4 regions of the Blautia liquoris genome follow, and region 4 is predicted to be linked to each of the others. Evidence: riboswitches for the same ligand, from Rfam matches in the RefSeq annotation. Region 4 holds a riboswitch; each other region holds the start of a gene.

Region 1 (3,169 bases), 490 kb from region 4:
TAGTATTGGCAGCAGGTTCCAGGAGGAACTGGTAAGTCCCCCCATGGTCCAAAAAGAAACTGATCGAATTCCCTCCGCGTCTTTTGCAATATAAATGATAAAGTTTGTAAAAGCGGAACAGATTGCATTGACCGCCATGCCAGCCAAAAGAAGTTTAATCGTATTTCCGCGTCCTTTTCCCGAAAACGCAATAGCAAAGACAAACATTGAAGTCAAAAGGGCTCCTGCAAACGCTCCAACAGAAATCCCAAGTGCCCCAAACCAGGAAAACATCCCCAGAAGAATCCCTGCTGTTGCACCAAGTGACGCACCAGAAGATATTCCAAGAACGTATGGATTCGCAAGTGGATTTCTCACAACGGCCTGCATGACAACACCAGACAGTGAAAGTCCTGCTCCCACTACGACTGCCATAAGCACTCTGGGAAGCCTGATATTCCAGATAATCTCCATCGTCGGACCATTTAAAAGTTCACTGGCTTGCGCTGTCTGAATCCCAAAAATTTTATAACAAATCACTTTTGCCACATCCATAGTCTTAATTGGCACCGGCCCAAATGTAATAGCTGAAATCAATGAAAGAATCAATAGAACAGACATGACAATCAAAACGATACTTAATGGGAAGTTTTTCTTCTTTTTCAAAATCACACCTCAGTTATTTCCTCATGTCATCCATAAGTTTCTCCTCCGGACTATTTAAAAAGGTCCGGGTAGAATGCTTTCGCCATGTCTGTGACAGTATCCGTTGTCTCATAGTTTCCACCATAGAAATCTACATAATCTACCGATACAAAGCGATCATCTTTTATTGCATTCACCTTTTCCAGAGAGGGATTCTCTTTCAAAGCCTTGATTTTATCGTCAGCTGTAGAGTCTGTCCTATTAATGATCAGGATAACATCCGGATTTAGATTGATCAGATTTTCGACACTTTGAGAGCCAAATGTCTCATCCAGCGAGATTCCACCGGCTTTTGTGATAAGATCAGTTGTAAGATCTTTTTTTGCACGTCCAAAGAACTCATTCTCCTTTACAATTTGAACGGTCAGCACCTTAACTTTTTCATCATCTGAAAGTGTGGATGTTTTCTTTTCGATGGATTCCTGCTTCTGTTTCATATCATCAATCATCTCAGAAGCCCTTTCCTGCACATCGAAAATCTTTCCCAGTTTTTCTATATCTGTATAAATTCTTTCAACTGTACGATTGTTTTCATCAGATGCAGTATTGTCCATGATATATGTATTAATTCCCTTATCATTCCACTCGCTGATGTTTCCAAGTGCCTTTTCATTGAATGTAGAACCCCATCCAATGATAATATCTGGCTTCTGAGCAATAACAACCTCCTTGGAAGGACTATCTGTGTCACTAATAATATTCAAAGCATTGAATTTGTCGCGGTAAGTTTCTCCTACATCGCCGACGCTCTTGCTGGCTCCAACGATTTTATCATCAAGGCCTAATGCGAGCAATAACTGAACCGCCTGCGGCTGATTGGATACAATCCTCTCGGGAGCTTTTTCAAATATCTGTTCTGCCTTGTTTCCATCACCATCATAATTTTCAATTGTAAGTGGATAAGTGGTAACGTTTTCTGATGTTGCCTGAGAAGCGTCTGGTTTTGAACTTGCCGAAATTTCAGTGGGTGCTGATGTGCTTTTGCTTTTAGATGTTGTCGATGTAGTCTTACCACATGCACTAAGCGCCAGTGCAAGAGTCAGACACATAATCAATACTGCTGATACTTTTTTCTTCATTTGAAGCCTCCATAATAAATTTGGTTGTCAGATATAGCTTATAAATGAATAATAAAAGCAGGCATAAAAATAGAAAAATCTGCCTTTGAAGGCAGATTAAATATCTGATCTATATAATATCTATACAATATCTCTATATGTATCAGAAACTTCACAAAAATCTCCACCGAAATCTGTTTTATAAGTTAAGGCAGGTCTCCTGACTTTGGTTCAGCCGAATATTCACCTTCCCGGACCAGTCCTTTCATCTATGTCCAGTGGTATCCAAATATCCGTCCCCATCTCACAGTAGCGGCGGCTGTTCAAGATTTGCACTTGATTCCCTATTAATACTAAATAACCTAAACTTTTTCATATTCAATTATAACTTTGAAAATTATAACACTTAAAACCAATGGCGTCAAACAAATAAAAAAATCTTCCATTGAGCTTGATTCTTCAAAAAAAATCTGTATAATAAGGGTTGTACTTTTAAATACATAACGCTTTTTCAATTCAAAGTAGCTTTTTAAAAAATTCGAATGAGAAAGGATATCTGTTTACTATGGATAAATTACCAACACGTAATAAACTTCTTCATCATTTCTACGAACACTGGCGTCCACAACTTGGCACAGAAACCATTCCAATCGACGAGGCTGAGGGACGTATCTGTGCCAAATCGTATCAATCTGGTAACCAAATTCCTCTTGTCAGAAGTTCTGCCTTTGACGGAATAGCAGTAAAATCAGCCTCTTTTTCAGATGGAATGCCAGACACTTCCGTCTGGATTAAAGATCAGGACTTCTGCCGTGCTGATACCGGAGATGATTTTCCTGATGAATTTGACACGGTGATAAGAATAGAAGCCGTCACTTTTCTTCCGGAAAGTGGAGTTAAGTTGGATCTTTCAAAAGAACCTGTTCCCGGTGAGGGTGTGCGTACATCCGGAAGTTTTATGTCAAAGAACGATGAACTAGTAAAGGAAGGCGATATTCTGACCCCGCTTTCACTGACAAGTCTCCTTGCCGGAGGATACACCACTGTGGAGGTAAAAGCACGTCCACGAGTTGTCTTTCTTCCCACAGGAAGCGAACTGATCAAACCTGGAACTCCTCTGACACGTGGAAAAAATATAGAAACAAACGGAAGTCTGATCAAGATGATTATGTCTAAATGGGGAGCAGATGTAACCTGTCTCCCCATCTGTTATGACAATCATGACAGTCTTAGAAATGCAATTTTTACTGCATTGGATTCAGCAGATATTTTAATTGTAAATGGTGGTTCATCCAAGGGTAATGAAGATTTCACCGTTCATCTTCTAGAGAAAGAGTCGAGTTTTTTTACACATGGTGTGCGTTGCGTCCCAGGAAGGCCGGCTGTATTCAGCCTGATACAAGATAAACCTGTTATTAACCTTCCTG
Region 2 (3,169 bases), 1.1 Mb from region 4:
CCCACAACTTTTCCTGCAGAGACATCAATCTGCTCCAGCAGAAGCTGTTGTTCTATCTCCTCAAGGGATGATTTATGCATTTTTTTGCTGATCCGAAGGTTCAGGTCTTTGACTGCCTCTTCCTGCAGTTTCTGTATTCTTGGAATCAGATCTCTGCAGTTATACCAGTTAAAGAAATCTTCCATCTCCTCATCCAGAATCTTCTCTGCCCGAATGATTGCCTCACGGTTTGCATCCTGTGCAGTAATCTTGAAATCATCGATGTCATATAATGTAATATTCTCAATCTCTCCCACTTCTGGCTCAACGTCCCGCGGAACCGCAAGATCAATGACATAAATCGGATGATCCATCTTCCCATTCTGATCAAATAGTTCCCTTCGTATTGTGTAATTCGGGCTCGCTGTAGCGCTCACCACCAGATCGCATCGGGGCAAAAGTTCCATCCTCTCGCCGTAATTAATTCTATTGCAGCCGGCAGGAATCTGTACCACTCCGCTTCTGTACTGACGCACAGTAACCGTGACGGCGGCACCTTCCTCTCTTAATGTCGAGGCCGAAATTCTGCCCATCTCGCCATTTCCGATAACCATGCAGCGCTTGTTCTTAAAATGGTATCCCTGAGATTTCAACATATCCACCGCACGACTTACTGCTGTTGCATTTCCATGGGTAAAAGTCACTCTGCTTTTCACCTTTTTGGCAGCAGTCACTGCTTTCCTGAAAAGCACCTCGAGTACATTATCTGTGCAGTAATTTTCTCTCGCAATAGATAGAGCGTCTTTCACCTGTGACACAATCTGATCTTCTGCAAGGATCATGGAATCCAAGCCACAGGCCAGACGAAAGAGGTGTCTTATTGCGTTATCCCCACTGCGCTGTTCAAAATAGCAGTCATACTCTTTTCTTGATACTCCCTTTAATTCACACAATTCATCTGCCAGAGAGATGCACTCGTCTTGTGCTGTATTAACCCACAACTCCATGCGGTTGCAGGTAGATATAATCACGCATCCGGATACTACGGACTTTTCTGTCAGATATTTCATGGCCTCACCGGCATTTTTTTTCGTAAATGAAAAAGCAGCTCGTATATCCACATCGGCGCGATGATAATCAATGCCGACCATTTGTACACTCATCTTCAATTCCTCCATCGTATTTACAGCACTTATCATAACACACTTTGTTTAAATTCTAAACTCTCTTTTCTCTCTTTTGCGAAATTTACTTATGCATTTTCATGCAAACATGGAGCTCACAACTTTGAGCTCTTGTATATTTCACATTGACTTTTACTCATATAAGCTTTATAATTTTGTTACAATTGAATGCAAAAGGAGCCTGTGTTTTTCATTTTCATAGGATAATAGGGAAGTAGGGGTATGATTCCCCCGCGGTCACGCCGCTGTGATAGTCCTTTGCGCTCATGCGCAAAGTATCCTGTCAATAGATCCACTGGGTAACCGGGAAGGAGACAGATGATATGACTTAAGCCAGAAGACCTGCCTTTTGTATGAGATTTACGCGGTGTCACGAGTGATGGCATCTCGTAAGGCGGCTTTTTTGTATACCCGGCCGTCTGTACGCCCTTCATAATATAAAAACGGAAGCATGATGAGGCGTTTTTTTCATGCACAAAAAGATAATAGGGGGGTATACGTAAAAATGAAAGGAGTAATTATGAACAAGAAACAAAAGAAACTTGTGGCGCTTGCTGCCGCACTGGCGATCAGCTTTGGTATCATACCGGCTGCGAATGCGATGCACATTATGGAAGGATACCTTCCCCCGGTCTATTGTATTGTATGGGGGGTTATCTGTATTCCTTTCTTTGTTGCAGGATTTTTTTCCATCAAAAATACGCTGAATACCAATCGGCGTGCCCTTACAATTCTGGCAATGGCCGGAGCTTTCATCTTCGTGATATCATCACTGAAGATTCCGTCTGTAACCGGAAGCTGCTCTCACATGACCGGAACGGGCCTCGGAGCGATTCTTTTCGGACCTGCCGCTGTCAGCATACTGGGAATCATCGTACTTGTGTTCCAGGCAATTCTTCTGGCACACGGAGGCCTTACAACACTCGGTGCCAACACGTTCTCCATGGCAATCGCAGGACCGTTCCTCTCTTATGGAATCTATAAGCTTTGCATGAAACTCAAAGTCAATAAGCTGGTCTCCATCTTCCTTGCAGCCACTTTAGGGGATCTCTTTACATACTGTATTACAGCTTTCCAGCTGGCACTGGCTCATCCGTCAGAGGCCGGAGGCGTCCCGGCATCCGCTGTGAAATTTTTGGCTGTTTTCGCACCTACCCAGGTCCCGCTTGCGATCCTCGAAGGAATCATCACCGTCCTGATCATCATCGGCCTGGAAACATATGCGAAAAAAGAACTGAAATCCATCGGTTTTATGAAGGAGGCTTAATCTGATGAAAGAGAAAAAAAATACCAAACTTGTAGTGATTCTGCTGATTGTGGCCATACTGATCGCATTCGTTCCACTGTTTGCTTTAAAAGGCGCCGAGTTCGGCGGATCTGATGATGCCGGAAGCGAAGTAGTGGCAGAAGTTGACAGCAGCTATGAGCCATGGGCTGAGCCGATTCTTGAAAAAATTATCGGTGGTGAACTCCCAGGTGAAGTAGAAAGTCTTTTATTCTGTCTCCAGACCGGAATCGGTGTCGGCATCATCGCATACTGCATGGGCCGTCTTGTGGAGCGCAAAAAGCTGGGCAAAGAAGATCAGGATCTGTAATTACCATGGAAAGGGGCAGACTATGATTATTGATAAACTTTGTTATCAGTCAAAACTTCGATATGTCAACGCGGGGGTAAAACTTGCATACAGCATCACCACACTTATTTTATGCATCATCAGCCGTTCCGCACTAATCTCCTGCATTGTGATCGGTGTCAACACCTGGCTTTGTGTCTGCCGCGGAGGAGTTCTTATGCGCCGGTTTCTCAGGCTTATGGGAATTCCTCTGGCCTTTCTTCTCCTGTCTACCATCGCAATCCTTGTAAATATCAGCAGGACCCCACTGGATGCTTATGCCATACCCATCGGAAGTTACTTCATCACCGGAAGCCATGCAGGACTTCACCAGGGAATTTCTCTGATACTGACAGCTCTTGCCAGTGTGTCCTGCCTCTATTTTCTGTCTTT
Region 3 (3,169 bases), 1.5 Mb from region 4:
TCGAGGCGATGAATAATATAAAAACCGTTGTGATGGATAAGACAGGAACGATTACCAAGGGAAATTTCATCCTCCAGCAGACAGTGCCTGAAAAGGGTATTACCTCGGAAGAACTTCTCACTTTATGTGCATCTGCGGAATCAACATCCACGCATCCAATTGCTCATAGTATCGTATCTGCAGCAAAAGAAAAAGGTCTTGAGATTACAGAACCAAAATCTGTGGAGGAACTCGCCGGACACGGGGTCCTTGCTGTTCTTGCACAGGGAAAAGTTATCTGCGGAAATAAGAAGCTTATGGATCAGTTTCATATTAAAACTCCGTTCAACGCCCCATCCTATGGAACTGAGGTATTTGTCGCCCTGGACGGCATATATATTGGAAGACTTATGATCTCAGATACTATCAAGGACGACGCCAGATCCGCGGTTTCCGCACTGCAAAATCTCGGAATTAAAACTGCTATGCTCACCGGAGATGAGACAGACAGTGCCAATGCCGTTGCGGGGGAAACAGGTATTGAACAAGTATATGCAAGGCTGCTTCCCCAGGATAAAGTTACAAAGCTCGCCCAGATTCGCGATGAAAACGGTGCCGTTATGTTTATCGGAGACGGGATCAACGATGCACCCGTTCTCGCAGGCGCCGATGTCGGTGCTGCTATGGGCAGCGGTGCAGATGCTGCGATTGAAGCTGCAGATGTCGTATTCATGACCTCAAGCATGGAAGCAATTCCTGAATCTCTTCATATTGCCCGGGTTTCCAACCGCATCTCCAAACAGAATGTGGTGTTTGCCCTGGCTGTGAAAATTCTGGTTATGGCCCTCGGACTTTTTGGATTCGCAAATATGTGGATGGCAGTCTTTGCGGATACCGGCGTGACGATCCTCTGTGTTCTGAACTCCATAAGGATCTTGTATAAAAAATAATGCCTAAAACCGCTCAGCTATGATTGACATTCGGATAAAAATATGGTGTAATACAAGTTATAGTTATTGGATTTGGGGAATCGGGTGAGAATCCTGAACAGTCCTGCTGCCGTATGGATGGAGCATATCTCAGATTTTAACGGCCACTGGGGGATTATATCTCTTGGGAAGGCGAGTATATGTGTTGATATCTAAGTCGAAAGACCTGCCAATAGCCTGTTTTCATTAAATTTCACAGGTCATGGAGTTTATGATAATTCAACAGCATACACCATAATTGTTATCTTGTAATTTGATTGAATATTGAAACTCCGGCTTTTGCTGGAGTTTTTTATATTGCTTTATACCACCGATTTTATCATTAACAGGAGGAAACAACAAATGAAAAACAAATTCAGAAAATACCTGCTTGTCTTTTTATCTTCAGTCATGGTATTAACAACTTCTGCCTGCGCAGGCAACGAGGCTGCATCAAGATCCAATCGTAGCTCTTCAACTTCACAGACCAGTCAGTCTGCTTCCACTGCAAAAGAAGAAAAGACTATCAAAGACCGTGAGGGAAATGACTTTGTATTACCAGAACATTCCGACAAAATCATCTCGATGGCACCTGCAATCACACAGACAATCGTCGATTTGGGTTTAGCGGACAAGCTTGTCGCTGTCGACAAGTACTCTCTTCCCATTGACGGGGTAGATCAGAGCCTGCCGGCTTACGATATTATGGCCCCAGATGTGGAAAGTATCTCATCTTTAAAACCAGATATCATTTTTACTACCGGAATGAGTAAATCAGGCGGCGAAGATCCCTTTAAGCCCATTACAGATTTAGGTCTTTTGATGACATCAATCCCTTCCGCTTCCAGTCTGGATGATATAAAAAAAGATATTCTTTTTATTGGACAAGTTACAAAAACGGAAAAAAGCGCAAAAAAACTTGTAGCAGATATGGAATCAAAAATTAATGACCTTCAAAATAAAGTAGATAAAGATGCACCGGCTAAAACAGTTTATTTTGAAATCGGTGAATCCCCAAACCTGGTGAGTATAGGAAACGGAACTTATCTGAATGAAATCATAGAAATGCTGGGAGCCAAAAATATCTTTTCAGATCAGGACGGCTGGGTTTCTGTCTCTGAGGAATCTGTACTGGATAAAAATCCGGATATCATTTTTACCAATATCGATTATATGGATGATCCTGTGTCGGACATTTTCAATCGCAATGGCTGGGACGCTATTAATGCGGTGAAAAACAAACAGGTATTTCTCATAGATCCTAATGCAAGCTCACAGCCAAACGCACATGTTGTAACTGCCATAGAACAGATGGCAAAAGTACTTTATCCTGATTCTTTTAAATAACCATGAAGAATATTAAAAAATTTATCATCCTGATTCTTTTATGCATCTTATCCTTAATTGCTGCTGTAGGAATCGGAAGCGTTTCTATAGCTCCACAGGACACCTTAAAAGTAATTGTCGGTCAGTTATTCCATATAAAGTTCCAGGCTCCTGTGGAAGACACCATAATCTCCATCTTGCTGAAAACTCGGATCCCACGTGCATTACTTGCATTTGTCTCTGGTGGAGGGCTTGCTGTAAGTGGTGTCATGATGCAGTCTGTGCTGCAAAACCCCCTGGCGTCTTCATTTACCTTGGGAGTTTCTTCCGGGGCTGCGCTTGGAGCAAGTTTTGTGATTGTCTTAAACCTCTCATTTCTTGGGTTTCTGACACTGCCTGTATTCGGGCTGACAGCAGGTATCATCACCGTCTTCCTTTCTCTCGCTGTCGCAGTAAAGGTTGACAGGGGACTACACAATAACTCTATTATCCTGACTGGAATGGCTTTTTCCATGTTTGCCAATGCCATGATCACAATTCTGATGTCCGTTTCACAAGAAAACATGCAGCGTCTGGTCTTCTGGCAGATGGGGAGCTTCTCCATGAGAACGCCACGTGATTTCTGGATGATTCTGCCTTTTGTACTGACAGGTACTCTTATTGCTATGAACTGTTCCAGACAGATGGATATCATGACCTTAGGAGATGAGCAGGCTCAGACATCTGGTGTTGACGTGCAGAAGATGAAATGGCTTCTGCTGTCTCTGGGAGCTATTCTCACAGGCGCAATTGTCTCCGTTGCGGGTGTCATAGGCTTTGTTGATCTCTTCACACCACATGTGGCCCGAAGAATATTTGGCGCTTCTCATAAATATGTCATCCCTGCTTCCGCATTA
Region 4 (3,169 bases):
GAAAGCTTCAGTCTGACAGACGGAATTTTGTCCGGAATAATGGCTTTCTCAGGCCATCCACAGAATCCCCATGTAACAGACGTGTTATACCAGTCTGTTATGCCTTTAGCATACTGATATGTTTCATCCAATTCTTTGTAATCTTTATCCAATAGCCTAATTTCATCTGGCATATTTGCATAGGGTACACTGGATTTGGTTTTAGCTCTAAGACTCAGAATCACATAATAATCTTTGATCTGTTCGCCATCCGTAACCGTCAACCGATAGCAACCGCTTCCAAGGGGAAGGTACATCATAGCTTTGCCATCTCCTGCCGGCGGAATCATTTCCAGTGTATGGAACGGACGTTTTCCTTCCACATCCTCTGGTTCAATTCTTTTTCCGACCATCGCTCCATTTTCTATCGGCCTGTATCCATAGTCATACTCAACCGCCGTATTTCTCCCCCTCTCATTAGCTGGATCAGCAATATCTGTAACCGTTAATTCAGCGCTGGAAGAACTTAACACACCGGTGAATCTTACACCGTTAGTACCCTGATTCGGCATACATATATAAAAAAGATTATCCGCAATCTGCTCCGCCGAATACATATTCAGATTCTGATCGAATACATTTGACCAACTCCCCATACCAACGGATAATTCTTCAATATCTGTTGAAGTGCCCTTTACTCCGGCCTGCTCCGGGGCAGCACTCACCGTCTGAGCCGGGACAAGGGAAGACGCAATTAAAATAAGTGCGCATAAATACGCCACAATTTGTCTGATTTTTTTCATATCTCTTCTCCTTTAAAATCGGAGAGACGATTAAACGCCTCTCCGATGTGTTTCTTATAAAATATTAAACTTTAGCAATGCAGTGATTCTCAGGTAGTGTTTATGAGTTGGGATATGTATAAGAAACTTGCTTATATTCAAATACAACCTCACTCACCGTACTCAAGTCAATATTGCTTGCATATAATGAGCTCTCATTACCATCAACATCTAAAATCCAGGTATCACCTGTATAAGTCGTCGTGCCATCACCATTGTCCACAAAGCTTTCGTTAGCTGTTGTAACCCAATCAAAGTACAAGAAGTATATTCCGGGATTCCCAACATATGGATGTAAATCCCAGTCATAGCTTATAGCATACGATGTGGATGAACCACCGGGAGTATAGGTTGCGAGAGTCAAAGCATTCAAACTATTTTCCATTGCGTATGCCTTAATCAAGGCATCTGCCACTGTCGGAACCTTGACCCCCTCTGTGTCATAATCCGTGTATGGTGTTGTGGTGTAATAGTGTCCGTCAGTTCCTACTTCAGCCTGAATAGCGCTGATTGATACCGTTTGTTCAGCTACTGTACTACCTTTGTTTATAATGGTTACATCCACCGTACCACTGGGTGCCGCGAACACACTCATGCTCATGGAGAATACCATCACCATTGCCAGAACAACTCCAACCATCCTCTTAACTAAATTCTTTAACCTCATTGTTACTCCTTTCTCCGCTTTTCCAAGCGGGTTAAGTATTACTAACGTAAAAGTTCCTATCATACTGGGACGGCGCCTGTCCCACTATAATCGATAATACTTATCGGAGTGTACAAAAAATACACCTCCATTCTGCCTATGGACGTAGCATCTGGGAATTTTGTGTTCGTATTCTGACTTGGGTTCCTCCTACTCAAAAGCACCTTCCCGGATATCCTCCAGTGGCATCTTGCTTTCTTTCGTCCCCCATACAGCAGGGATAACTGTTCCGGATTCTCACCGGATTCCTTTAAACAGAGCGTATGCTCTGACCACAAAAATTTCTCAATATTCAGTTTTCTTTTATAACTATAGTATAATCTTATATATCTGGTTTGTCAATATTTAACATATTATTTCTTTCCCTCCTCTCTTCTATAGGTATTCTACCTGAAATCCGGATTTCCGGCAATAACCGTCTACTTTTCCACCCTTCCTGCAACGGATTCTGGCTGCCTTATTGATGACCCAAGGTCCAATTTCTACCGGATCTCCTGGAATCTCCAGAACTTTCAGCCGGTTACAACCGTGGAACGCCCACTTTTCAATCACTTTTACATGGTCAGGAATCTGCACGTATTCCAGCTGGTTGCATTTTAAGAATGCGCTGTCCCCAATCCTTACCAACCCCTCCGGCAGTATCAGCTCTTTTAATGCCGTCTGATAGAACGCTTCCATGCCAATCTCTTTCAGACCGGTCGGAAACTTCATCTCCTCTAGTGCCGTACATTTGTAAAATGCCCGCCGTTCGATTCTTGTAATCCCATCTGGAAGGACTATGGAATTCAGATGGGAACAGCCTGCGAAGGTCTCCGTCTTAATCTCCTGATAGAGACTTCCCCGCTCAAATTGAACCTGCTCCAGACGCCGGCACTGTGCAAATGCCCGTTTGCCTATGAAATTGGCTGTTCCGGGAATGTGCACCTGGCTAAGTCTGGTACAGTTGGAAAACGCTTCCTTCCTGACGAACACGATTCCCTGCATCTCCACATTCCGAAGTGCCGTGTTTTCAAAGCTTTGGGCACCCACCTCTTTCACATGTTCGGGCAAAATGACCCGCCGTAATTTGTTGTTATTTTGAAAAGCTCCCTCACCAATCGCACGACAATTCGGATCTGCCGTCCATTCTTTTTGTTTTTCGATTGCTTTTCCCTGTGCTTTTGTAAACGTATACCCGGATTCCGCCTTCCTCCAAACGGAAACCCTTTCACCCAATATATCACCTCCCACAGTAACACAAGTATATGTACACCCCAGAGGGGCTTTATTATATGGAAAACCAGATTTCCAATATAATAAAAAGATGCAGCATCACACTGCACCTCAGCTTTCAATCACAAGAAAATAGAGCTATCTTAACGATTACCTTCGCTGCCGCAGTATGCGCATGATAAATAGGAAATTTCTCTTTATAAAAAGGGTACAAAAAGAACGACAATTTCCCACTCCATTTATCATTGCGTGTAATAATTGGCAACAGCTTTAAGCAGGTCTCCTGGCTTACGCAATCCCATCTCTCCCCTTCTCATACAATTTTAAAATGTGTACAATGGTATATGGAGAAATTACGCGCATACAGTAGCACGACTGCCAAGGATTCTAACCTTGTTCCCTCTTGGCCTGACGCCTGTACCCAATCGCA

What was found. Region 4 has a riboswitch for cobalamin ahead of INP51_RS08470 (hypothetical protein). Riboswitches for the same ligand answer to the same signal wherever they lie in the genome.
Region 1: linked by a shared signal. The riboswitch ahead of INP51_RS06135 (ABC transporter substrate-binding protein) and the one ahead of INP51_RS08470 (hypothetical protein) in region 4 are both predicted to bind cobalamin.
Region 2: linked by a shared signal. The riboswitch ahead of INP51_RS03235 (energy-coupling factor ABC transporter permease) and the one ahead of INP51_RS08470 (hypothetical protein) in region 4 are both predicted to bind cobalamin.
Region 3: linked by a shared signal. The riboswitch ahead of INP51_RS15460 (ABC transporter substrate-binding protein) and the one ahead of INP51_RS08470 (hypothetical protein) in region 4 are both predicted to bind cobalamin.

Annotation. Positions count from the first base shown of each region.
Region 1 covers NZ_CP063304.1:1,358,336-1,361,504, reverse strand. The annotation lists gene INP51_RS06140 (FecCD family ABC transporter permease) at 1-645, opposite strand, end outside; gene INP51_RS06135 (ABC transporter substrate-binding protein) at 696-1,763, opposite strand; cobalamin riboswitch at 1,936-2,123, opposite strand; gene INP51_RS06130 (molybdopterin molybdotransferase MoeA) at 2,308-3,169, shown strand, end outside.
Region 2 covers NZ_CP063304.1:705,381-708,549, reverse strand. The annotation lists gene hemA (glutamyl-tRNA reductase) at 1-1,142, opposite strand, end outside; cobalamin riboswitch at 1,322-1,527, shown strand; gene INP51_RS03235 (energy-coupling factor ABC transporter permease) at 1,684-2,430, shown strand; gene INP51_RS03230 (energy-coupling factor ABC transporter substrate-binding protein) at 2,435-2,758, shown strand; gene cbiQ (cobalt ECF transporter T component CbiQ) at 2,781-3,169, shown strand, end outside.
Region 3 covers NZ_CP063304.1:3,390,226-3,393,394, forward strand. The annotation lists gene INP51_RS15455 (heavy metal translocating P-type ATPase) at 1-929, shown strand, start outside; cobalamin riboswitch at 956-1,156, shown strand; gene INP51_RS15460 (ABC transporter substrate-binding protein) at 1,311-2,294, shown strand; gene INP51_RS15465 (FecCD family ABC transporter permease) at 2,297-3,169, shown strand, end outside.
Region 4 covers NZ_CP063304.1:1,844,160-1,847,328, forward strand. The annotation lists gene INP51_RS08465 (coiled-coil domain-containing protein) at 1-782, opposite strand, end outside; gene INP51_RS08470 (hypothetical protein) at 883-1,488, opposite strand; cobalamin riboswitch at 1,635-1,820, opposite strand; gene INP51_RS08475 (leucine-rich repeat domain-containing protein) at 1,903-2,742, opposite strand; cobalamin riboswitch at 2,996-3,169, opposite strand, start outside.